Microbulbifer sp. GL-2: one gene and its partner. Each later gene encodes a partner of the first gene's protein in a complex. Links are inferred from orthologs where the notes say so. Each region holds a gene or a part of one and is shown on either strand. Other genes may lie near its edges.

The links.
Region 2: the proteins of sdhA (region 1) and GL2_RS00215 are in contact, whole or in part, in a crystal structure (PDB 6C12), measured with the Escherichia coli proteins. The link is inferred for Microbulbifer sp. GL-2 from one-to-one orthologs.

The regions. Positions count from the first base shown.
Region 1 is NZ_AP019807.1:2,748,771-2,761,097, forward strand. What follows is about bases 4,885-7,831. They hold sdhA (succinate dehydrogenase flavoprotein subunit), read left to right. Parts: upstream 4,885-5,445; coding sequence 5,446-7,218; downstream 7,219-7,831. Other genes in these bases: sdhC (succinate dehydrogenase, cytochrome b556 subunit), read left to right, coding at 4,885-5,080; sdhD (succinate dehydrogenase, hydrophobic membrane anchor protein), read left to right, coding at 5,074-5,442; GL2_RS12005 (succinate dehydrogenase iron-sulfur subunit), read left to right, coding at 7,238-7,831. In the rest of the region: GL2_RS11970 (FAD-dependent oxidoreductase), read right to left, coding at 1-1,608; GL2_RS11975 (hypothetical protein), read left to right, coding at 1,902-2,108; GL2_RS11980 (hemerythrin domain-containing protein), read right to left, coding at 2,140-2,676; gltA (citrate synthase), read right to left, coding at 2,979-4,268; more of sdhC, read left to right, coding at 4,706-4,884; more of GL2_RS12005, read left to right, coding at 7,832-7,942; GL2_RS12010 (2-oxoglutarate dehydrogenase E1 component), read left to right, coding at 8,152-10,986; odhB (2-oxoglutarate dehydrogenase complex dihydrolipoyllysine-residue succinyltransferase), read left to right, coding at 11,033-12,220; lpdA (dihydrolipoyl dehydrogenase), read left to right, coding at 12,286-12,327. UniProt on the Escherichia coli protein: Two distinct, membrane-bound, FAD-containing enzymes are responsible for the catalysis of fumarate and succinate interconversion; the fumarate reductase is used in anaerobic growth, and the succinate dehydrogenase is used in aerobic growth.
Region 2 is NZ_AP019807.1:44,416-56,638, reverse strand. The notes cover bases 6,288-9,226. They hold GL2_RS00215 (succinate dehydrogenase assembly factor 2), read left to right. Parts: upstream 6,288-7,603; coding sequence 7,604-7,849; downstream 7,850-9,226. Other genes in these bases: nadB (L-aspartate oxidase), read right to left, coding at 8,306-9,226; GL2_RS00210 (protein YgfX), read left to right, coding at 7,929-8,273; GL2_RS00220 (folate-binding protein YgfZ), read right to left, coding at 6,449-7,489. Outside these bases: GL2_RS00250 (SdiA-regulated domain-containing protein), read left to right, coding at 70-1,008; GL2_RS00245 (esterase-like activity of phytase family protein), read left to right, coding at 1,136-2,071; GL2_RS00240 (esterase-like activity of phytase family protein), read left to right, coding at 2,274-3,152; GL2_RS00235 (uracil-DNA glycosylase family protein), read left to right, coding at 3,156-3,746; ung (uracil-DNA glycosylase), read left to right, coding at 3,749-4,471; GL2_RS00225 (hypothetical protein), read left to right, coding at 5,021-5,830; more of nadB, read right to left, coding at 9,227-9,913; RNA polymerase sigma factor RpoE, read left to right, coding at 10,092-10,706; GL2_RS00195 (sigma-E factor negative regulatory protein), read left to right, coding at 10,824-11,525; GL2_RS00190 (MucB/RseB C-terminal domain-containing protein), read left to right, coding at 11,527-12,223. UniProt on the Escherichia coli protein: An FAD assembly protein, which accelerates covalent attachment of the cofactor into other proteins.

The DNA of each region.
Region 1 (12,327 bases):
CGATTGTACTGACTCGGATACTGGTGGGACTGGCATCAAGATCGCGAGGACAATTAGTAGTAGTGACACAGTTGAGGTAATCAATATACCTTTCGCATGACGCATCACCAGGTTGGGAACAGGGGCATCCAGCAGTTCAGCCATTAGTGGGCGACAACTGCCGCATACCGAGCCGGCAGTAGTGGCCTGTTGTAGTTCATTCAAAGTGCGCTTGCCGTCCGAGATAGCTTTACAAAGTTCGCCCTTGCTAACGGAATTACATTGGCATACGAGATAGCTATCTGGGAAACTCTTGATGTTATTGGCTGGCTGTTTAGCAAATAAACGGCCTTCGCTTTCAAAGTGCTTCAGCGCGCGCTGGCTGACTTTTTCTTCCTGGGCGACCGCCTGGCGCAGGTTGACGGCCTCATCCCAGCTGCCGATATATACCGCACCGAGGATAATTCCATCGCGGATGAACAGGCGGCGATAAATTCCCTTGAAGCGGTTCCGGTAGACATGGCTCCACATATTTTCTTGTTGTTCGAGATTGTTGGAGGCAACATCACCGATAATTGCGCAGGGAATATGGGCAATTTTGAGTTGGATATCCGTATAGCTTCCCGAGTAAGGGCGCTCTAGTATTTCACCGCCGTGATTGCGACGGATATGTGAGCAGCAACTCTCGGCCTGTTCATATCCCGGGCGGACCAATTGGTAAACCTTGCGATCGTATTCGGCACACTCGCCAATGGCATAGATATCCGGATCGGAGGTCTGCATCCACTCATTGACGATAATTCCCCGATCGGTTTCGAGTCCATTTTGCTGGGCGAGAGTTACCTCGGGCTGAATGCCTGTACAGAGAACTATGGCATCCACTCTGAGGGTTTCACCGTTTCCAAAAAAGAGCGTGGACTTCTCTCCAGTCTGCTCAATTGATTCCAGTACATCACCGACTCTCAGCTGAACACCGAGTGCTGACAGGGAGGACTGCAGGAACTCTTCACCTTCTTCGCCAAGCAGTCCGCTGAGTAATTTGCCGCGCGATTGCAGGGTGACGGTATTTTTGGGGGTCTTTAATGCGGTTGCTGCCTCAAGGCCGAGCGCGCCGGCGCCGATAACACAAATATCGGCATGGCGCTCACGCAAATCAATAAGGTCATTGGTGTTGCGCAGACTGCGAAAGGGGTAAACGCTTGGCAGGTCCGCCCCGGGAATTTTGGGGATTGTCGGGTTGGAGCCTGTAGCTAGGATCAGCTTGGTATAGGGTTGTATGTTACCTTCGGCATCGGTCACCGTTCTTTTTGCACGGTCTATAGCAACAACTTTGCGATCAATATATTCGGCGAGCCTATGGTCACTTTTACCAAGTATTGGGTTGTCGAGCTCCTCGCGGTCTACGTGACGGGAGAGGTACTGCGATAGCTTTACCCGGTTATAGGGTGATTCTATTTCTGCTCCGTAGATAACAATTTGAGCTTCATCACAGAATTCCAGAAGTTTTTGTGCGCATCGGACACCGACAGGTCCTGTTCCAACAACCACGTAAATTGGATAGCTGCTGTCATTAGTGTGGGTGCTATCTGGTGAATATTGTCGAGCAGCTGAACTTTCTAGTTCAGTCATGTTTCCCCCAAGTACTCCGGCTTCTACTACTGGCCTGTTTGTCATTCTTGTTTTTAAGCCATAAAGCTATCAGAACTTCTTAGACCAATATCCCACCGCGAAAAGTTTTTTTAAATTCTAATTCCTCTATGTTTAAACAAAATTAAATAAACGTCTAGTGTTGAATGGTAATGACGATAGAGAATAGGAAGTTTAGGGAGGTCTGGATGGAAAGTTTTGTTAAGTTCTTGTAATTACGCACTTTTTTGGGGCCTGGTTAAGCTGCAAAAAAAAGTTGTGCGGATACCTGTGTGATGGATTTTGAAAATCTATTTTGCTCGCAAGCTTGCGAAAAATTAATTTCCGGGGAAAATTTGATTAACGAAAGTGTGGGAGTGGTGTTGCTGGTTGAAAAAATGCGCCCCGTCCTTGTGGGCTGCAGAGGTTTACCAGTGGAATTTTGTGTAATGAGTAGTTGCTTACTTAGCGGCTTGCGCTCAATTTCTGCGGGGCTGAAGTAATAGTACACCCCACTGGCCTAAGGGGTATTTGCTAGGAGGGCTGGTAGAGCACGTAGAGTTCTTTTTCTTCCAGGGCCGTGCGGCGAGTAAGAGCTTCGCCAATTTTTTGGTAATCCATTTTGAAGTCGCGCACCATCTCTTGGGTAAACGCTTCGTGATTATAACGCTTGCAAAACTGTACTACGGCGTTGGCAATTTCATTCATATCTGTACGGAAGTCTTTGACTACCTGCAGGGTATGGGCATCCCCGGCCAGGGCCTGCTCAAGATAAACGTAAAAGCGCACGTTCTCCTTGATCAGGTGTGCCTGGAAACCGGACTTAAACTGGGTCAACAGCTGTGAAAGCTGGCGATAGTTTTGCTTCTCAAAGCCTTCGGACCACATACGCTGGAAAATACCGATGAGGTGACGGTGATCATCTTCCAGGGCCTTAATTAATGTTGGGTCGTAGGAAATTGTACGTGCGCCTTTGGGGCTGGCATAAGTACTGCGGGTGTATTTTTCTTCCAGGTCGGTAGATTCTTCCGACTTGCTACTTCGGAACATACCGGAGATGAAGCTAAGCATGTGCTGTGCCCTTAATAGATATTGTGCTTTTTTGTTTGTACGAGTAAGGAATTCCGCGGATGGAAAGCAGCTGCCTGGTGGGAGTGCAGCGCTATTTCTCTATAGCCCGGGAGCGCGGATTTTACATTGGATGACAGCAGTTTTACTGCCAGGTAGATAAGAGGATTTGGGCAAAATTTACAAAATGAGATGTGCGTCACACTCCCCTGGGGAATGGTTGTTGCGCTATTGAAATAGTCTTGAATATATAATTTTCGTGAAGTCAAAAAAACCCGGCAATGCCGGGTTTTTTTCAGGTCTGTTTAGCGCTGTTCCAATGGGGTGTAGTCGCGCTGGGGGTAGCCGGTGTACAGCTGGCGAGGGCGGCCAATCTTGTACGGGTTGGAAATCATTTCATTCCAGTGGGCGATCCAGCCGGCGGTGCGGCCGGTGGCAAAGATCACGGTAAACATGTCGGTGGGAATGCCGATAGCTTTCATAATAATGCCGGAGTAGAAGTCTACGTTCGGGTAGAGCTTTTTCTCCACGAAGTAGTCATCTTCGAGGGCTATCTTCTCGAGCTTCTTGGCGATCTTCAGCAGTGGATCATTCTCAGCGCCCATGGCACCCAGAACCTCGTCACAAATGCCCTGCATTACGCGGGAGCGTGGATCAAAGTTCTTATAGACGCGGTGGCCGAAGCCCATCAGGCGGAAGGGGTCGTTCTTGTCTTTGGCGCGCTTCACGAATTCATCAATACGACTCTCGTCACCAATTTCCTGCAGCATATTCAATACCGCTTCGTTGGCGCCGCCGTGAGCTGGTCCCCACAGGGCGGCAATACCGGAGGAGATGCAGGCGAATGGATTGGCACCGGAGGAGCCTGCCAGGCGCACTGTAGAAGTGGAGGCGTTCTGTTCGTGGTCTGCGTGCAGCAGGAAGATGATATCCATTGCCTTGGCGACAATCGGATCGATCTTGCTAGTCTCACAAGGGTTGCCGAACATCATGTGCAGGAAGTTTTCGGAATAGCTGCGGCTATTATCCGGGTACATGAAGGGCATGCCCTGAGAGTGTTTGTAGCACATTGCTGCCAGGGTTGGCATTTTGGCAATCAGACGATGGGCGGAGATTTCACGATGCTCTGGATTGTTGATATCCAGGGAGTCGTGGTAGAAAGAGGCCAGAGCACCGACGACACCGCACATCATGGCCATGGGGTGTGCGTCGTAGCGGAAGCCTTTGAAGAAGCTCACCAGGGACTCATGCACCATGGTGTGAGACATGATGGTGTCTACATAGGTCTTCTTCTGTTCAGCGCTTGGCAGTTCGCCATTCATCAGCAGGTAGCAGGTTTCCAGGTAGTCGGATTTTTCTGCAAGTTGTTCGATGGGGTAGCCGCGGTGCAGCAGCTGGCCCTTGCCACCATCGATAAAGGTAATTTTGGATTCGCACGAGGCAGTAGATACGAAGCCCGGGTCGTAGGTGAATAAGCCTTTGCCGGTCAGGTTGCCGACATCGACAACATCGGGGCCGAGGGTGCCGGAGCGAACGGGCATTTCTATTGCGCCGTCGATACCATCGACTGTGAGTTGCGCTTTTTTATCGGACATTGCGGACTCCTAAAACTGTTCTTATGGCAGCCTTTTCCTAGTCTTTTCGGGTGCTGGCAGCCTTTTGAGCGGGCCAAACTTAAGTGCCGGGCCTCAAATTGTCAAACCAAAAGGAGTGGACCATCAGTCTGCGGGCAACAGGATATCCGGCGACGGGGCAGGCCTGTAGAGCTTTTGCCTGGAGTGAGGCGTGAAAATCTGCGGAAATCCCGCGGCGCCAAATGACAGGTCTTCAGGCGACTCAAAGCCAGTACTTTCCAAGGCGTTCGTTGTGTTTTGAGTATTGAATGCCTATAATCCGCGCGGCTTGCGCCATGGTACGGCTACTTTGTACAAGGCTTCATCAGGTCGAGTACAAAGTGATCAGCAAGCCGCTCGTCCCTCCATTGAAAAGCTAACGGGCGCCCGGTCGTTCAGGGCAACAAGGTGTTTTTCCTGTGAACAAAAACAGACCTGTCAATTTAGACATTTCCACTATAAAGCTTCCCGCTGCCGCTTTGGTTTCCATTTTGCATCGTATTTCCGGCGTTGTTCTTTTCGCCGTTGTAGCGCTTCTGCTCTGCATGCTCGATGCCAGCCTGGAATCAGAGCAGGGCTTCGCCGATGTTGCGGCAGCATTTAATAGTATCCCAGCCAAGCTCATCCTGTGGGCCTCCCTGGCAGCTCTCATTTACCATCTATTGGCGGGTGTGCGTCACCTGTTTATGGATATGGGGATGGGTGAGAGCCTCGAAGGTGGTCGCCGCAGTGCCGTCGCAGTGCTGGTGGTGAGTGTAATCCTTATTCTTTTAGTGGGGGTATGGTTGTGGTAAGAACAGTAACCAGCTTTGGCCGTAGTGGTACTTTCGACTGGCTCTATCAACGAGTTACCGCAGTTATACTGCTCGCGTATGTCCTCTTTATAGTGGGCTTTATCCTCTTCACCAAAGACTTTGGCTACCAGGCCTGGTCTGAGCTGTTCGCCCAGCGCTGGATGCGCGTATTCAGTCTGGTTGCCCTGTTGTCCACCATTATTCACGCCTGGATTGGCCTCTGGTCTGTGGTTACCGATTACATCACCAATCGGATGATGGGCGGTAAAGCCACTGTGCTGCGTTTGCTCGTAGAGGTGGTGCTGGCTGCCGTTGCCGTGCTGTACACGGTATGGGGCATTGAAATTCTTTGGGGTGTATAAGCAATGGCGAACATGCGTACTATTTCATTTGACGGAATTGTAATTGGTGGCGGCGGTGCGGGTATGCGCGCGGCCCTGCAGATGGCCCAGTCGGGCTATAAGACTGCGGTAATCACCAAAGTATTCCCGACCCGTTCACACACAGTATCCGCCCAGGGCGGTATCACCTGTGCGATCGCCAGTTCCGACCCCAATGACGATTGGCGTTGGCATATGTATGACACCGTCAAGGGTTCCGACTATATCGGTGACCAGGACGCAATCGAGTACATGTGTTCTGTTGGCCCGGAAGCCGTGTTCGAGCTGGAACATATGGGCCTGCCTTTCTCCCGTACCGAAGAAGGTCGTATTTACCAGCGTCCTTTTGGTGGCCAGTCCAAAGACTTCGGTCGTGGCGGCCAGGCTGCGCGCACCTGTGCGGCGGCTGACCGTACCGGCCATGCGTTGTTACACACCCTGTACCAGAACAACGTCAAGCACAAAACCGAGTTCCTCAACGAGTGGTTCGCGATTGACCTAGTGAAGAACCAGGACGGTGCCGTTGTTGGTGTGATCGCCATGTGCATCGAAGATGGCGAAGTGGTATTTATCAAATCCAAGGCGACCGTATTCGCCACCGGTGGTGCAGGCCGTATCTTCGCCTCCACAACCAATGCGCACATCAACACCGGTGACGGTGTAGGTATGGCCCTGCGTGCGGGAATGCCCGTGCAGGACATTGAGATGTGGCAGTTCCACCCGACCGGTATTTACGGTGCCGGTGTACTGGTGACAGAAGGCTGTCGCGGTGAGGGTGGCTACCTTGTAAACAAGGATGGCGAGCGTTTCATGGAGCGCTATGCGCCCAATGCCAAAGACCTGGCCTCGCGCGACGTTGTGGCCCGCTCCATGGTCCTCGAGATCCTCGATGGCCGCGGCTGTGGCCCGGAAGGCGATCACGTATACTTGAAGCTCGACCACCTGGGCGAAGAATTATTGAACAGCCGCCTGCCCGGTATCTGTGAGCTGTCCAAGACTTTTGCTCATGCCGATCCGGTCAAAGCGCCGATCCCGGTTGTCCCCACCTGTCACTATATGATGGGCGGCATTCCCACCAACGTTCACGGCCAGGCCCTGACCCAGGATGCCGCCGGCAATGATCAGGTTATCGATGGCTTCTACGCTTGTGGCGAGGTTGCCTGTGTATCCGTGCATGGCGCCAACCGCCTGGGCGGCAACTCACTGCTTGACTTGGTCGTGTTTGGCCGCGCCTCTGGCCTGTTTATCGAAAAAGCCCTGCGTGAGGGTATCGAGCACCGCGAAGCTTCCGAGTCTGATATCGAAGCAGCAATGGCGCGCCTGAATCGCCTCGAAACAAATGAGACCGGTGAAAAGGCTGCAGACCTGCGCAAAGAGCTGCAGGGTGTGATGCAGAATCACTTCGGTGTATTCCGTCGCGGTGACTATATGGCGGATGGTGTTAAGAAGCTGGCCGATCTGCGCGAGCGTATCGAAAATGTTCGCCTGGATGACAGAAGCCGCGCCTTTAATACTGCCCGTGTTGAAGCCCTGGAACTGCAGAACCTGTTGGAAGTTGCCGAAGCCACCGCAGTTGCCGCAGAGACTCGCACTGAAAGTCGTGGTGCCCATGCCCGCGAAGACTTCCAGGAACGCGATGATGAAAACTGGCTGTGTCACTCCATGTACTTCCCGACCGAAAAGCGTGTCGGCAAGCGTGCGGTAAACTTTGCACCGAACACCATGGAAGCCTTTGAACCGAAAGCTCGGACCTACTGATTCGGGAGCGGAATAGAGTATGTTGAAAGTAAGCATTTACCGTTACAACCCGGAAGCTGATAAAGCGCCGTACATGCAGGACTACGAGCTGGACACCAAGGGCAAAGACCTGATGGTGCTGGACGTACTGGAACTGCTGAAGGCCGAGGACCCGACCCTGTCCTTCCGCCGCTCCTGCCGCGAGGGTGTGTGTGGTTCCGACGGCATGAATATTTCCGGTCGCAACGGCCTGGCGTGTACTACGCCACTGTCTGAGGCCGCGCCTAAAGATAAGCTGGTGCTGCGCCCGCTGCCCGGTCTGCCGGTGGTGCGCGACCTGGTTGTGGATATGGAGCAGTTCTACGAGCAGTACAAGAAAATCGAACCGTACCTGCAGAACGACACTCCGGCCCCGGCCATTGAGCGCCTGCAGTCCCCTGAGGACCGCGAGAAGCTCGACGGCTTGTACGAGTGTATTCTATGCGCCTGCTGTTCTACCGCCTGTCCTTCTTTCTGGTGGAACCCGGACAAGTTCATCGGTCCGGCCGGCCTGTTACAGGCCTACCGTTTCCTGGCGGACAGCCGCGACCTGGCTACTGACGAGCGTCTGTCCAACCTGGACGACCCCTTCAGTGTGTTCCGTTGTCACGGTATCCAGAACTGTGTAAATGTGTGTCCGAAGGGGTTGAACCCGACACGCGCCATTGGTCATATTCGCAATATGCTTCTGACCCGTGCGGTATAGGGGATCTCCGGGCCATCAATTGGCCCGTTAGAGCCCGCTTGTAGCGGGTTCGGTGCCAGGTAAGGCGCTTATCTAATGACAAAGCCGGTGAAAGCCGGTACTTAATTGAAAAGGGGAGGTGGCTTTATGCGCCTCCCCTTTTGTGAGTGAAAGGAAAGCGCAGTGGCTTAGGCAAACAGAAGCCCACTGCAATCGAGGTAGGCATCAAAATGCACGAAAGTACCATGGAGCAGCTGTGGCGTAGCTCCCATATCTCCGGGGGCAATGCCGCCTACGTGGAGGAGCTTTACGAGACCTATCTGCACGACCCCAACGGTGTACCGGAGGAGTGGCGCAATTACTTTGATAGCCTCCCCCGCGTTGGTGGCAGCAGTGACGTTTCCCACGCCGCGGTGCGCCAGCACTTCGAACTGCTCAGCAAGCATCGCGCCCGCCCGGTAGCGGCGCCGGGCTCCGGTTCCGGCTCTGTCAACCTTGAGCATGAGCGCAAGCAGATCAAGGTTCTGCAGCTGATCGATTCCTACCGCCACCGCGGTCACAAGAAGGCCACCCTGGACCCGCTCGGCCTGATGGCTCGCGAACAGGTGCCCGATCTGCAGCTGAGCTATCACGGCCTTACTGAAGGTGATTTCGATACCACCTTTAATACCGGCAGTCTGTTTCTCGGCAAGGAAGAGGCCACTCTGCGTGAAATCGTAGAGGGACTGGAGAGCACCTACTGCGGCAACCTGGGTGCGGAGATCATGCATCTCTCCAACCTGGAAGAGCAGCAGTGGTTTCAGCAGCGCCTGGAGCGCAGCCAGTCCAAAGCCAACTTCGGCACCGATATCCAGATTGAAATCCTGCAGCGACTTTCCGCCGCAGAGGGCTTGGAGCGCCATCTGGACTCCAAGTACCCCGGCACCAAGCGCTTTGGTGTGGAAGGTGGTGAGAGCCTGATTCCGATGATGGACGCACTGATCCGTCGCTCCGGTACCTATGGGGTGAAGGAAATTGTGATTGGTATGGCACACCGTGGCCGCCTGAACACTCTGGTGAATATCCTCGGCAAGAACCCTGCGGATCTGTTTCAGGAGTTTGAGGGTAAGAGAACCCTGGATACCTCCGGTGATGTGAAGTACCACCAGGGCTTCTCTTCCAATGTGATGACTCCCGGTGGTGAAGTGCACCTGGCACTGGCCTTTAACCCGTCACACCTGGAAATCAGTGCGCCGGTAGTGGTTGGCTCCGTGCGTGCCCGTCAGGACCGCCGCAAAGATGCTGCCGGCGAGAAGGTTATGCCGATCAACATCCACGGTGATGCGGCCTTTGCCGGCCAGGGTGTTGTGCAGGAAACCCTGCAGATGTCACAGACCCGCGGCTACTACACCGGTGGTACTGTGCACATTGTGCTGAACAACCAGGTGGGCTTTACCACCAGTAAGCGCGAAGACGCCCGCTCCACCGAGTACTCTACCGACCCCGCCAAGATGATCGATGCGCCGGTGCTGCACGTAAATGGCGACGACCCGGAAATGGTCGTGCTAGCGGCGCTGTTGGCTGTGGACTACCGCTACGAATTCAAGAAAGACATTGTTATCGACCTGGTATGCTACCGTCGTCGCGGCCATAACGAAACTGACGACCCGTCCGGCACCCAGCCGTTGATGTATCAGACCATCCGCAAGCATAAAACCACTCGCACTCTTTACTCTGAGAAACTGGTGGGTGAGGGCATCCTGGACAAAACGGCTGCGGACAGGCTGGCGAACGACTACCGCGATAAGCTGGATGCCGGTGAAGATGTGGCCACTGGTCTGGTAAAAAAACCGGACTCATCCATGTTTGTGGACTGGAGCCCCTACCTGGGCCATGACTGGCAGGTGCCTGCGGATACCAGCTTTGCAATGCCGAAGCTGCAGGACGTGGCCAATCGCATGACTACTGTGCCCGATGGCATAGTGATGCAGCGCCAGGTTTCCAAGATTTATGACGACCGTCGCAAGATGGCTGGTGGCGCACTGCCGCTCAACTGGGGCATGGCGGAAACCCTGGCCTACGGCACCCTGCTGGAAGAGGGCTTCATGGTCCGCTTCACCGGGGAAGACGTAGGTCGCGGCACTTTCTCTCACCGCCACGCGGTAATTCACAGCCAGAAAGACGGTCAGTGCTACGTGCCTCTGCAGAACATGTTTGAGGACCAGCCGCCGTTCTACATGTACGACTCCCTGTTGTCTGAGGAGGCGGTACTGGCATTTGAGTACGGCTATGCCACTACCACACCGAAATCCCTGGTTGTGTGGGAAGCTCAATTCGGTGACTTCGCCAACGGTGCTCAGGTCGTAATCGACCAGTTCATAACCTCCGGCGAGCACAAATGGGGCCGTATGTGCGGTCTGGTGCTGATGCTGCCACACGGTTATGAAGGCCAGGGCCCGGAGCACTCCTCCGCGCGCCTGGAGCGCTTTATGCAGCTGTGTGCCGAGCACAATATCCAGGTATGTAATGCCACCACCCCGGCACAGATTTTCCATCTGCTGCGCCGCCAGGCGGTGCGCCCAATGCGTCGCCCGCTGGTGATTATGAGCCCGAAATGGATTCTGCGTCACAAGCTGGCCACGTCCAGTCTGGAAGAACTGGCCGAAGGCCGTTTCCACAATGTGATACAGGATCAGGGCGTGGACCCGGCCAAGGTCAAGCGCTTGATCCTTTGTTCCGGCAAGGTGTACTACCACCTGCTGGAAGCGCGCATGGAGCGCGAGCAGGAAGATGTAGCGTTCGTGCGTATCGAACAGCTGTACCCCTTCCCGGACGAAGAGTTCGTGGAAGCGGTGTCAGCATTCAAGAAGATCAAGAGTGTCGGGTGGTGTCAGGAAGAGCCCATGAACCAGGGCGCCTGGTATGCCAGCCAGCACCATTTGCGTCGCTTGCTGGCGGAAACGCATCCGAAGCTGGATCTGGAATATGTGGGCCGCGCTCCATCAGCGGCACCTGCGGCGGGCTATATGTCCACGCACTTGGAAGAACAGAATAAGTTCATCAACGAGGCGCTGACCGTCAAGTAACGGGCGGCAGTATTTTAAGCAGAGACAATCTCAGGAAACAGGAAAAATGACGATCGAGATTAAAGCGCCAACTTTCCCGGAATCCGTTCAGGACGGTACTGTCGCCACCTGGCACAAACAACCCGGTGAAGCCGTGTCCCGCGATGAACTGATCGTGGATATTGAAACTGATAAAGTGGTACTGGAAGTGGTTGCACCGGCAGACGGTGCACTTTCCGAGATCATCAAGGGAGAGGGTGATACCGTTCTCTCCAATGAAGTGATCGCCAAGTTTGAGGCGGGTGCCGGTGCCGCAGCCGCTCCGGCAGAAGAGAAGGCTGAGGCGCCTGCCGCCGCAGCACCTGCTGCTGGCGAGAAAATCGCTATGCCGTCCGCCAAGAAAATGGCGGCGGAAAAAGGCGTTGACCTGACTGGTGTGGAAGGCACTGGTAAGGGTGGCCGCGTTCTCAAAGAAGACGTTATGAAGGCCGGCACTACACCCGCGGCAGCGGCGCCTGTGGTTGCTGCCGAGGTTGCGGTTGCACCGGGTGAGCGTGTAGAAAAACGTGTTCCCATGACCCGTATGCGCAAGCGAATCGCCGAGCGCCTGCTCGACGCTTCCCAGTCCACCGCCATGCTGACCACCTTTAACGAGGTGAACATGAAGCCGGTAATGGACCTGCGCAAAAACTACAAGGACCTGTTCGAGAAGACCCACAACGGTACCCGCCTGGGCTTTATGGGCTTCTTCGTAAAGGCTGCAGTAGAAGCGCTGAAACGCTATACGGCGGTAAACGCCTCCATTGATGGTAACGATATTGTTTATCACGGTTACCAGGATATTGGTGTAGCGGTATCCTCTCCGAAGGGGCTGGTTGTGCCCATTTTGCGTAACGCAGAGAATTTGGGTCTGGCGGACATGGAAAACAATATTCGCGATCTGGGTGTGCGCGCCCGTGATGGCAAGCTTTCCATCGAAGAGATGACTGGCGGTACCTTTACTATCACCAACGGTGGTGTATTCGGTTCCCTGTTGTCCACCCCGATCCTGAACCCGCCGCAGACTGCAATCCTGGGCATGCATAAAATCCAGGAGCGCCCAATGGCGGTAAACGGCAAGGTGGAAATCCTGCCGATGATGTACCTGGCGCTTTCCTACGATCACCGTCTGATTGATGGCAAGGAGGCAGTTGGCTTCCTGGTGGCGATCAAGGAAATGATCGAAGATCCGGCGCGTATCCTGCTCGAAGTCTAAGAAATACTTTCTGGGGCCCACGGGCCCCCTCGATCACACTGCATTAGAAATATCTGGAATTGATCATGTCGGAAAAATTTGACGTAATCGTAATTGGCTCTGGTCCT
Region 2 (12,223 bases), 2.7 Mb from region 1 along the record:
GGCATTTAAAATTACAATAGCCGGGTTGGCCTCTATGCTCAATGATCTCCACAGTAAGCTGGATTTGTCGTGACTAAGCGCTTTTTTTTAGGTGTCATATGGGTTCTGTTGTCACCCATGGGGCTGGCGACTGAAATCATTCCCGCCAAAAAAATTACCCACTATTGGGTGGATAATAGTGCCGGATTGAGTACTTCCGGTTTAAGCCTCTGTAATGATCTTCTGGTTACAGTTTCTGATAAATATTCAAGAGAAATTTACCAGATTAAATTGGAAGATGGGCGTGCAAAACTGGAGACTTTCTTAACTCTTTCAGGGTTGAAGGTGCCTAAGAAAGATAAACCTACAAATCTTTGGCATTTTATTTTGGAGTTAACCCGGCCGGCAGCTGCTATGGATTTTGAGGGGATCAGCTGTGTAGATAATACAATTTATATATTGAGTGAGCGTTATAACCGCATTGCTGAAGTAGATATGGAAGGCAGGGGGCACTGGCTGGAGAATATGTGGTCCTCTATGGCAAAGGCCCAGGGATACATGCAGGGGTACAACCTCTCCGGCGTAGGTTTAGTCAAAGTAAATGATGATTTTTGGGTGGCTATGGAGCGTGATCCACGTGGTTTGGTTAAGCTGGGCCCCAAAGGGAGTGTTCAAATATTTACACCGCCACCGGTTGCAGGCTTGGACTTTCGCGGGGAATCAGAAAACCTGGCGGGGTTGGATTATCATGATGGGGCCCTGTTTACCCTGGAGCCCAATGCCTATGCAGTGTGCCGAAGGGCCCTGCCAAGTTTGAAGGCCGAGTGGTGCCTGGACTACCGGGAGATTGAAGAGTCACCTGAACTAAAATATGAGGCTGCCCGAACTGGGGGTAAAGGCGATGGGCTGGCTGTTGGGGAAGATGGCATTTTTATAGTGTTTGATAATGATAACATCAGCCGCAGCGCGGACCCTCAGGATCGCCGTGCACTCTTTCTACAGCTGGGTTTTCCCGGTAGTGCTGAATAGTTATCAGGGAGCTGCGACCTTTCTTCCCTTGATCAGGTTTCGAATTAACTGTCAGATTTTGGGATAAAGTTTTAGAGGTGGGGTAGATCTGTATTGCTAAACAACTTTGCAGTAAATTGGATCTCACATGATAAAGCACTATTTCTATTTAATTGCCGGTGTATTGCTGTCACCTGCAGGTTTTACAACGGAAGTCACCCCTGCCAAAAAAATAACTCATTACTGGCTGGACGGCAGTGCCGGAGAGGGTACATCCGGATTGAGCTTTTGTGATGGTGAACTACTTACCGTTTCCGATAAAAATTCAGAAGAAATTTTTAAAATTAAGCTGGAAGGTAGGCGCGCTAAGCTGGAATCCTATTTAAAGCTATCGAGTCTGCTGGTCCCAAAGAAAGATAAGCCCCGAAATTTCTGGCACTTTATTCTGGATTTCACCCGGCCGCCCGGTGCAATGGACTTTGAGGGGATTACCTGCTCTGATAATCTCATTTATCTAGTGAGCGAACGCTATAACCGTATTGCTGAGATTGACAGGCAGGGCAATGCCCGGTGGTTGGATACCATGTGGTCGTCAGAGGCAAAAGCCCGAGGGTATATGCAGGGATTCAATCTCGCAAGTGAGGGGTTGGTAAAGGTCGGTGATGATTTTTGGGTGGCAATGGAGAGCGAGCCCCGCGGCTTGGTGAAGCTCAGCCCCAATGGCGATGTCCAGCTTTTTACCCTGCCGCCGGTTGCTGGTTTGAACTTTCGTGGGGAAGTCGAGGACCTGGGAGCTCTTGATTATTATAATGGAGCCCTGTTTACATTGGAGGGAAATGCTCATGCTGTGTGTCGAAGAACCTTGCCAAGTCTGAAAGCAGATTGGTGCTTGGATTATCGAATGCACGAGAGATCTTCTGAACTGCAATATGAAGCAACTCGCAAAGGTGCAAAGGGTGATGGGCTGGCTGTTGGTAAGGAGGGTATCTTTATAGTGTTCGATAACAGTGATGTCAGTCGTAGTGCAGCCCCCAAGGATCGGCGTGCACTCCTGTTGCAATTGGCATTCCCGGACATTGATTAATAGATGTTAGAGGGAAAGTAGTTGATGTTGTACTTGGCTATTTATTTGGGATCTGCCTTGAACCAAATAGTTAGGTTTGTAGTGGAAGGTATTCATTGCGATATAGGCTCAAGCAGCTCGACGGCTATTGCGATTAATTGGAATTAACGTGATTAAGTGTTTTTTCTTTGTGCCTGTTTTTATGCTCATGTTATCAAAAGCAATGAGTGCCGAAATTATTCCCGCCAAAATGCTGGCAAGCTACTGGGTAGATAACAGTGCAGGTGTAAGCCTCTCTGGATTAAGCTTTTGTGATCAACTTGTCACAATTTCTGCTAAAAACCCTAAAGAAATTTATACGCTTAAAGTTAATGGTGAGCGAGCTGAGCTAGTGCCTCATATCACCCTATTTGGGTTGAGGGCGCCAAAGGGAGAAAAGCCTACTAACATCTGGCACTTTATTCTGGATTTATTCCGGCCGGCATCTGCAATGCGCTTTCACGGGGTTTGTTGTAGAGCTGATGGCACATTTGTCGTGAGTGAACGCTATAACCGGGTTGCGGAAATAGGCAGGGATGGCAGGGCGAATTGGCAAGAACATGTGTGGTCACCAGCGATAAAACATCGAGGATATCTGCTCAGGTACAACAATGGCGGCGAGGGCCTTGTGCAGGTTGATGATAACTTGTGGGTGGCAATAGAGCGGGAGCCCAGGGGGCTGCTTAAACTGGAACCCAATGGAACGTTTCAGGTTCTCTCACTGCCGCCCGTCGATGGATTGGATTTCCGTGGTCGGCCGGAAAACCTGAGAGGCCTTGATTACTACGATGATGCCCTATTTACGCTGGAAAGCAATGCGCATGCGGTCTGTCGTAGGTCCCTACCCGGCTTGAGTGCGGAGTGGTGCCTGGTTTATCGTCATCATGAGGAATCGCCTGAGCATGCATATCAAGTGTCCCGTTTTGGTGGTAATGGTGCCGGGCTGGCTGTGAATGATCAGGGCATCTTTGTGGTTTTCAATAACAACAATATCAGTCGTGCCCAGGTTCCCCATGACCGCCGTGGGCTGATGTTGCATCTGGCCTTACCAGAGGGCTTTTGATAGGTGGTGGCTAAGAAGTTGCCGGCACTGCTGGAGGAAATACGTGCTTGTCGCCTATGTGAGGAGCACCTGCCCCTGGGGCCCAATCCGGTCCTTCACGCGTCGGAGTCCGCGCGTCTACTAATTGTCGGCCAAGCACCGGGTACTAAAGTCCATGCAACCAGTATCCCTTGGAATGATCCTTCTGGAGATCGGCTTCGCGACTGGCTGTCTGTTGAAAGGGAAACTTTCTACAATCAATCCCTGATCGCTATTATCCCTATGGGTTTCTGTTATCCAGGCCGTGGAAAGGGGGGTGACCTGCCGCCGCGCCCTGAATGTGCTGCCACCTGGCACAAAAGCCTGTTGGAGCAGCTTCCCAACTTGCAACTTACCCTGTTAGTGGGACAATACGCCCAGCGCCACTACCTGCCGCATTGGTATGGCAGTATTACAGAGAATGTGCGCCACTACCGTGATGCCCTGCCGGCCCGCTACTTCCCTCTGCCACACCCCAGCCCACGCAACACTTTATGGTTGCGCCGTAGGCCCTGGTTTGAGGAAGAGGTGGTGCCGGAACTGCGAAGACAAGTACAGAAAATACTCAAGGTTTAACGATGCCGGTTCCGGACAATATCAAGATTCATCCCTCCTGGTTCGATGTAATGGGGGGGGAGTTCAAAGAGCCCTATATGGCTCAATTGCGCCAGTTCCTGCGAGGAGAAAAAGAGGCAGGCAAGCGGATTTACCCACCTGGCGGACAGATTTTCAATGCTTTTAACTCCACGCCCTTTGATCAGGTAAAGGTGGTGATTCTGGGGCAGGATCCCTACCACGGCCCCGGCCAGGCCCATGGCTTGTGCTTTTCTGTGATGCCTGGCGTACGTATCCCACCTTCACTGCAGAATATCTATAAAGAGCTGTACTCAGATCTTGGTATTTCTCCTGCCCATCATGGCTGTCTTCAGCCTTGGGCGGAGCAGGGTGTATTATTGCTAAATGCCACTCTCACGGTTGAAGATAGCAAGGCCGGAGCTCATCAGGGGCGTGGTTGGGAGCAGTTCACCGACGCCGCTATTCACAAACTGGCAGAACAACGCGAAGGGCTGGTTTTTGTGCTGTGGGGTAGCTATGCGCAGAAAAAGGGGAGCTTTATTGATCGTAATAAGCACCTGGTACTGCGTGCGCCACACCCGTCCCCTCTTTCAGCTCATCGAGGTTTCTTTGGTACCCGGCCTTTTTCTCAGGCTAATCACTGGTTACAGCAGCGTGGTGAAAAGCCGATTGAGTGGGCATTGCCGGAGGCTAACCAGTTGCACAGGGTTGCTATAGAGGTTTAGGCGCCCGCTGATTGATAATTAATTTTAAATGAATGGACTGGTATTTTTTGACTAGTCCAATTAGATTTTTGGTTAATGCCCAGTAATTTTATTTATAGAAACCAAACTGAAGTGCCCTCTTGTACTTATGGGGCTTCCCTTTTGCTAAGTTCGGTATATTTTAGTTAGGATATTTTATCGCCTCTCCTCAAATGAAAACTATTATCAGTATTCTATTGGGGGGCTATATAGTGTATTGGATGTTGTTATTGGGTGTTTTTTAAGGTTGACTGCATTAGCGGGATGGAAAGTTCGTCGTGTATTTAATCGAATTAGCCCCCCAGATATATCTATCGCTCAACAATATCCAATAGTTTGCTCGGTCTTGTCTAAAGGTAGCTAATTTTTTCTATCTGGATCTATTTTGGTGCAACTCCCGTTGCAAAAATTACCTGCAGGATCCCTGTATATTTTTCGGCAAGCAAAAGTTCATTACCTTATACTGGGATTTTAGATTTTTAATTTATTAAACTCCAGGTTTGTCAAATTTTTTCGGGTGGGGAGTGTGCTGTGGAATTTCTATTTCTAGATACTGTTCTTGATTGGCTATCTATCCCTTTTATAGAGGCGGGTTTTACTACATTGTTCATCGGCACGGCAGCTTTCTGTAAGAAGAAGTTTGACGCAAAGCCTTATAGAGCTCTTTTGGATAGATTTCTTGGTGATTCCAGTTCAGACATTCATGTCGTTCTTCCATTGATTAAGCAAGAATCCCTTTTTTCAGAAATAACAAAGACACAAAGTCCTATCCCGGATAATGTATTGTTTATGCCTTATGATGAATCTCTTGCGACACAGATGTTGAAGGATAGAATAAGTGAAATATACCCTAAAAGAAGGGTGGTTTTTCATGACTCCCATAATTTTGTGCATGATCAAAAAACATTTATATGCATTGGTGGCCCGGCTATCAATGTAGTGAGTCGCGATTTATTGTTAACCAGAATGATCGATTCTAAATTTAAGATGGACTTTTTAGGACGCTTTGCTTGTGATGAAACAGATGGTCGGGTTTTCATGTCGAACACTTCTGGGGGTTCTATCACTGAAGATTATGGTTTTATATTTATAACAGAGAATCCCTATCAGAGAGACTGTTGTGTATGTCTGGTATTTGGGATCTGGTCTCATGGAACCAATTCAGCGATTCAAGCCCTCTGCAGTAAAGGTGCCCATCTTTCTGAGCTTGTAAATGAGTTAAAAACAAATAAGTCCATTTTTGCAGTTACAAAGTCTACTGTAAGGGGGATGGTGACGGGATTCCCTTCAATGGAGAGGGTGAGGGGTATAGATTCACCGATTTCAACAAGTCCAAGTTAGCTTTTTGGTTCTGCTAATATTTATTTGGATTGTTTTAGGCCAAATATGACATGTTCGTTTGAAGGGTAGAGGTTTTTCAGTTTAGATGGAAGTGTCTATCTCTATAAGTAAAGCCAAGGCCGGATTATTAAACCTAGCAGGGTGGCTTGGTGACCTTTTCAAAGGTTGCAATATTTTTTATTAAAAGGTAAAGCCGGTGCTTTATTTCTAGTCGTTGTAGACGTTTTCCCTGTGAGTGAGGTGAGCTCTTCATTGGCCACTTATGAATATTCATTTTCTGGATAATATTCGGCTTCCTGAAATTAGAAGCTAAAGCGCAACTTATGTGGTTGCTCGAGTTGAGAAACGATTCAATTGATGGTTGAATCGTGAATAAATCATGCTAATTGCTAATTGCTAATTGCTAATTGCTAATTGCTAATTGCTAATTGCTAATTGCTATTCTATTTGCTTGCACTTTTAGGTGTCTGGTTTATTTGTGGAATGGTTAGTAATAAGAGAGTTAAGTAGGGAGGGTAATAAATCTTATACGATTTTTTTGAGTGTTGATGGGGGCAGGTTGAAGTGAATGGAAAGGACGGCTATAAGCCGCCCTGGAAGTATTTGCGGTTACTCTAATTAGGCCAACGGATCATCATCTGCATCGTAGGGGAGCTCCTGAATGTCCAGGATGCGGCCGTCTTTCAAATGAAGTTGTTCACCAGCAGCGACTTTGGCAATGGTGAGTACCGCGAGCAGCTCAATGCCATCTTTGCTGTGGCAGGCCTCAACCAAGTTGCCAATGCTTTGCTTTCCATCCCCGAAGATTTCCAGGCCGCTGGCGGGGAGGTCGCCCCCTTCACATTTTGCGCGATATAAACGGCGTTTTGCGGCGCCGCGGAATTGCATTCGGGCGACTACTTCCTGGCCGGTATAGCAGCCTTTCTTAAAACTCACGCCGCCGAGCAAGTGCAAATTGGTCATCTGCGGGATAAATATTTCGGAGGTGGCGGCATCAACTTGGGGAATGCCTGCTTCTATCTGCTTTTTTTGCCAGATATCGTAGCCCGTAGCCTCGCATTCGCTGGAGAGCTTTTGCCAGAGTTGCTGTGTCTTGGAGACCGGAATTAATAGGGCCAGCTGGGATTCATTGACTATCTGGACGGTGCAGCGCTCGCCATCAAAATCAAAATTAATAACTTCGCCGGGGGAGGGCGCTTTGAAGCCCAGTAGCTGCGCGGCCTGTTGCGCTACCTGCGGGCCTTGTAAGCCGAGCCAATGGTGCTCTTCGCTAATATCTGTGAGCTTCGCCTTAAAAAATACTGCGTATTTGGCCAGTGCCTGCTGGGCAATCGGTGCCAGGTCGCGGGGGAGGCGGAATATAAATTCACTCTGGGATAGCTTCAGGGCACTGAACGTGCTGATCATGCGTCCCTTGGGGTTACAGTGGGAGCCCAGTGTGCTGTGCCCATCCGGCAGATTCACCAGATCGCAGGTGAGCTGGCCTTGCAAGAATTTCTGGCTGTCGGGACCTGTAATGGAAACGGCGCCTAGAGGGCCGAGATCAATCAGGTGAAGCCCCTGTGGGTCATCAGTACTGGTAAGGGGGAAGTGGGCTCTGCCGCCTTCCCAAATGGCGCCTTCGCTGCTGAGAAAATCCTGCCACTGTTGCTGATCCATAGTGCTGCCACCTCAGGTTGTCTTGGTGGCATTACTTGGGGGTTGTAACGCCCCTTTTCAAGTTTGCACGGGCAGCGGGTATACTGCGCTCTTTAACCTGGTTGGAAAAGAAGTATGGATCGCAACCGCCTGTTTTGGGCCAGTCGCCGCGGCATGTTGGAGCTGGACCTGGTACTGCTGCCATTTCTGGATAATGTCTACGAAACTCTGGAGCCTGAGGATCAGCAGCTTTATATCCGGCTGTTGGATGAGCAGGATCAGGATCTGTTTGCCTGGTTCCTGCGCCGCGAGGATCCGGCTGATCCGGACCTTCAGCGCATAGTGCAGATTATTCGTGACAATACCGGCCTGCAGGAGTAGCACCTCTATCCATTTTGAGCGCAGCGCCCGCCTGAGCTGTGTCGTTGCGCCGTCCCCTCTCCTGTTTCTCCTTTTGGTAATGGCTACGCTACAAGCCGCAATTCTTTTATGGCTTTGCAGGCTACCGTCCTGGTTATTCTGGTCTTTGCTGTTTCTTATTTTGGCGGTTGCGTATTGGGAAGTGCGGCGCCTGACGCTGATGGTGGGAACATTGTCCACTCGTGAGCGACGCTGGTTCTGGCGAGTGGTTGAAGGTGATGAGCGTGAGTTTGAGTTTTGTCGCGAGCTGGTATTGTGGCGTTGGCTATTGGTGATTAATGGGCGGGACTTACAGGGCCGGCGCCTGTATCTGGTACTGGCAAAGGACGCCCTTAATGCAAGTGATTGGCGCCGATTACAGGCGGCGCTGCGATTCTCCCGTTAGGTTGAACTGCAGCCCGAGCTATTTCTGTGTGATTAGATGAATTGCCGCTGGTTGGCGAAATTCTCTGGTACCAGCACGGTATCCATTGCCAGTTCCCGCAGGCCTGGATAGTCCAGGGAATAGTGCAGGCCCCGGCTCTCGCGGCGATCTAGGGCGGAGCGGATAATTAATTCGGAAACCAATGCCAGGTTGCGTAGCTCCACCAAATCGTTGCTGATGCGGTAGTTGGCATAGAACTCTCGAATCTCCCGTTGCAGCAACTTTACCCGGTGCTGGGCGCGCAACAGTCGTTTGCGTGTACGCACAATTCCCACGTAGTCCCACATAAAGCGACGCAGTTCGTCCCAGTTGTGGGAGATTACAACATCTTCATCAGAGTCTGTCACTCGTGAGGCATCCCAGTCAGGTGCTCGGCGCGGTGCCTGTACTGAATCCAGATGTTCCTCGATGTGTAGGGCGGCAGAGCGTGCGTATACCAGGCACTCGAGTAGTGAGTTGCTGGCCAGCCGGTTGGCGCCATGCAGGCCGGTGAAGGTGGTTTCGCCAATGGCGTACAGCTGATCCAGGTCGGTGCGACCGTGCTGGTCCACCATTATTCCACCGCAGGTGTAGTGGGCCGCGGGAACCACGGGGATCGGTTCGCGGGTAATATCAATACCGTACTTAAGGCAGTTGCTATATACCGTGGGAAAGTGCTCGCGCACAAAGTCAGGATCTTTGTGAGAGATATCCAGGTACAGGCAATCTGCGCCGAGGCGTTTCATTTCATGGTCAATTGCACGGGCGACGATATCCCTGGGCGCGAGCTCGCCGCGCTTATCGAAGCGTCCCATAAAGCGACTGCCGTCGGGCAGCTTCAGTTGTGCACCCTCTCCACGCAGGGCTTCTGTAATAAGGAAGGCTTTGGCTTTGGGGTGATACAGGCATGTGGGGTGGAATTGATTGAACTCCATATTCGCTACCCGGCAGCCGGCACGCCAGGCCATGGCGATACCATCACCGCTGGCACCGTCGGGGTTGCTGGTATACAGATAAGCCTTACTGGCCCCGCCGGTAGCGAGTATGACCGCCTTTGCCTGGAACAGCTCCACTTCATCGGTGTTCTTGTTCAGTACATAGGCGCCGGCGCAGCGGAAACGCCCTTTTTCAGGGGCGGGTTGGCGGATCAGGTCGATGGCCACGTGATGCTCGAAGCAATCGATATTAGGGTTGTTTAGTACCTTCACCAGTAGGGTGCTGTGCACGGCTTTGCCGGTAGCGTCGGCACTGTGAATGATACGCCGGTGGCTGTGCCCACCTTCCTTGGTCAGGTGGTAGTCGTCCCCTTCGCGGGTAAAGTCGACCCCCTGATTGATCAGCCAGTGAATGGCTGCGTTGCTCTCCTCCACCGTGAAGCGAGCAGACGTTGGGTGGCAGAGTCCGGCACCCGCGTCTAATGTGTCTGCAATATGCGACTCCACCGAATCCATCTCATCCAGCACCGCGGCGATCCCCCCTTGGGCGAACCAGGTGGAGCCGTCCTGCAACCGCTGCTTGGAGAGCAGGGCCACGCGATACTTGGCTGCAAGGTGCATGGCCAGAGTGAGGCCTGCGGCACCGCTGCCAATTACGAGAATGTCGTAGTTTGCCTGGGCATTCATAGATTTCATTTATCTTTTAGGGTCGCGTAGTATAGCGCCTCCTGATTATTCGTCGATTTGACGTGGAACTTATGTCCTATTGTCAGTGTCATCAACAGAGTAAAAGAAACGCCTGCGCAGGCAGTCTCTTAATAAGTAGAAGTGGCGCCCGCAGAGTGGCTGGATATGGGAGTTGGGGATGACAGCGCATCAGGCGTCAACGAGTGACCGTGAGCTGGTAGAGCGGGTTCAAAAGGGAGATAAGCGCGCCTTTGATCTTTTAGTACTCAAGTATCAGCACAAAATTGTTGCTGTAGTCAGTAGGTTCATCAAGGACCACAGTGAGGTACAGGATGTAACTCAGGAGGCCTTTATCAAGGCCTACAGGGCACTGGCCAATTTCCGCGGTGACAGTGCCTTCTACACATGGATGTACCGTATCGCGATTAATACCGCTAAGAACCATTTGGTTTCCCGCAGCCGTCGCCCCCCGTCCTCCGATGTGGATCTGGAGGATGCCGAGTTCTACTCGGGTGCTGATTTATTGCGGGACAACGAGACACCTGAGAACCAGCTGTTTCGCGACCAGCTGGAGACCGCGGTGCATCGCGCTATTCGCGCACTGCCAGAGGATCTGCGTTCAGCAGTTACGCTGAGGGAGCTGGAGGGACTGAGCTACGAAGAGATCGCCGAGGTGATGGGGTGTCCGGTAGGAACCGTGCGCTCTAGGATATTTCGCGCACGGGAGGCGATAGACCGGACAGTCCAGGCTGTGATGGCCGGCGAGCCGGAAACACTGGGTGACAGAAGCTAATTTTGCGGGAAATTTTCCCTCTTGGGGAAACCAACCGCCGAGAGCTCGGTCATAACTCATACCAACTATGGTGCGTGTGGGCACCGAATAAACGATTGCACAAGAGGGTTAACCCCTATGTCCCACGGGAATCATCAGGAACGTCTCAACGAGTCGCTCTCGGCGCTTATGGATGGCGAAGTCAGCGAGTTGGAGCTGCAACGGATTTTGAAGTCCTCTGCAGCTTCTGAAGAGTTGGGTGAGCGCTGGTCACGCTACCAACTGGCTGCGAGCGTTATGCGACGCGAGCAAATCGCCCCTGTAGATAGCGGTCTGTCCGCGAGTATCTCGGCGGCGATCGATCTCGAAGAGCCCCTGTCTAAAGGGGAGAACCACGCTACTGTATCAGCCAGCGGGCTGGTTAACAGTCGCTGGTGGCGCCCGCTTTCGCGCGGTGCTGTGGCGGCCACAGTAGCCTTCGCAGCAATCCTCGGGGTACAACAGATTGCTGATACCCAGCAGAACCCTGTGCAGGGTATTGACCAAGTAGCCGAAATCGAGCGCCCGGCACAGCCGGTAGTGCAGTCGGCACCACAGCCATCCGGTTTTTATGTGCCGGCTCCCTCGACTCGCTCGGTGAGCACGGCCACTCCGCGCTTTGTACCGGAGCAGCGCGGTGGCGTCGTTGGCCAGGCGGTTATTCAGCAGGCGCCTACGCCTGAGTTGATGCGCCATTTGAACCGAGTGATGATTCAACACTCCGAACAGGCCGCGCATGTGGGTAGCCAGGGTATGGTGCCCTTTGCCCGCGCGACTTACGGCGAACAGGTTGGAATGTAGTGTGACGAGAGTCGTATTCAGGGGGAGTCTTATCAGTAGTTCAATCCGCAAGGTCGGCAGTCTGTTTTTGGCTTCCTCTCTGTTGGTACCGCTGTCATTTGCACAGGAGGCTACCAGCGTCGATCCGAATGTTCCCGGCACCGTAAATCTGGATATGGCTAGCTCTCAAGCTGCAAGTTCGGCGCTGGAAGACCCTGGCATGGCACCTGCTGCGGCAGCTGACTCGGCGATTTCTGGGGCTGCGGTGGTCGATCCGGTTGCGCCAGTAATGGCAGAAACGGCTGTTATGGAACCCTCGGCGGCTGTCCCCAGTACGCTAATGGGGTCCAGTGCACTAAGTGCTAGGACCGGCAGCAATGAGGTTGAGCAATGGCTGAATAAACTCGCCAAGGCTGTCAGCGAGCTGGAGTACAGTGGCTTGGTCACTTTCGAGCATGCCGGCATGCTGGAGACCCTGCAAGTGGTACATGCTGTGCGAGATGGTGAGCAGGTTGAGCGGGTCCGCTACCTGAGCGGCGAGCCGCGTGAATTGATCAGTCACGGTAGTGGCGGCAACTGTGAGTTTGGCACTTCCCCCAGTGCCAGAACTACGTTGTGGAATGCGGTGGGACAGCAGCAGGTGCAGCGTGCCTACCAGTTTATCCTGCGGGGTGAGGAGCGGATTGCGGACCGGGATGCGGTGGTAATCGAAGCCAGGC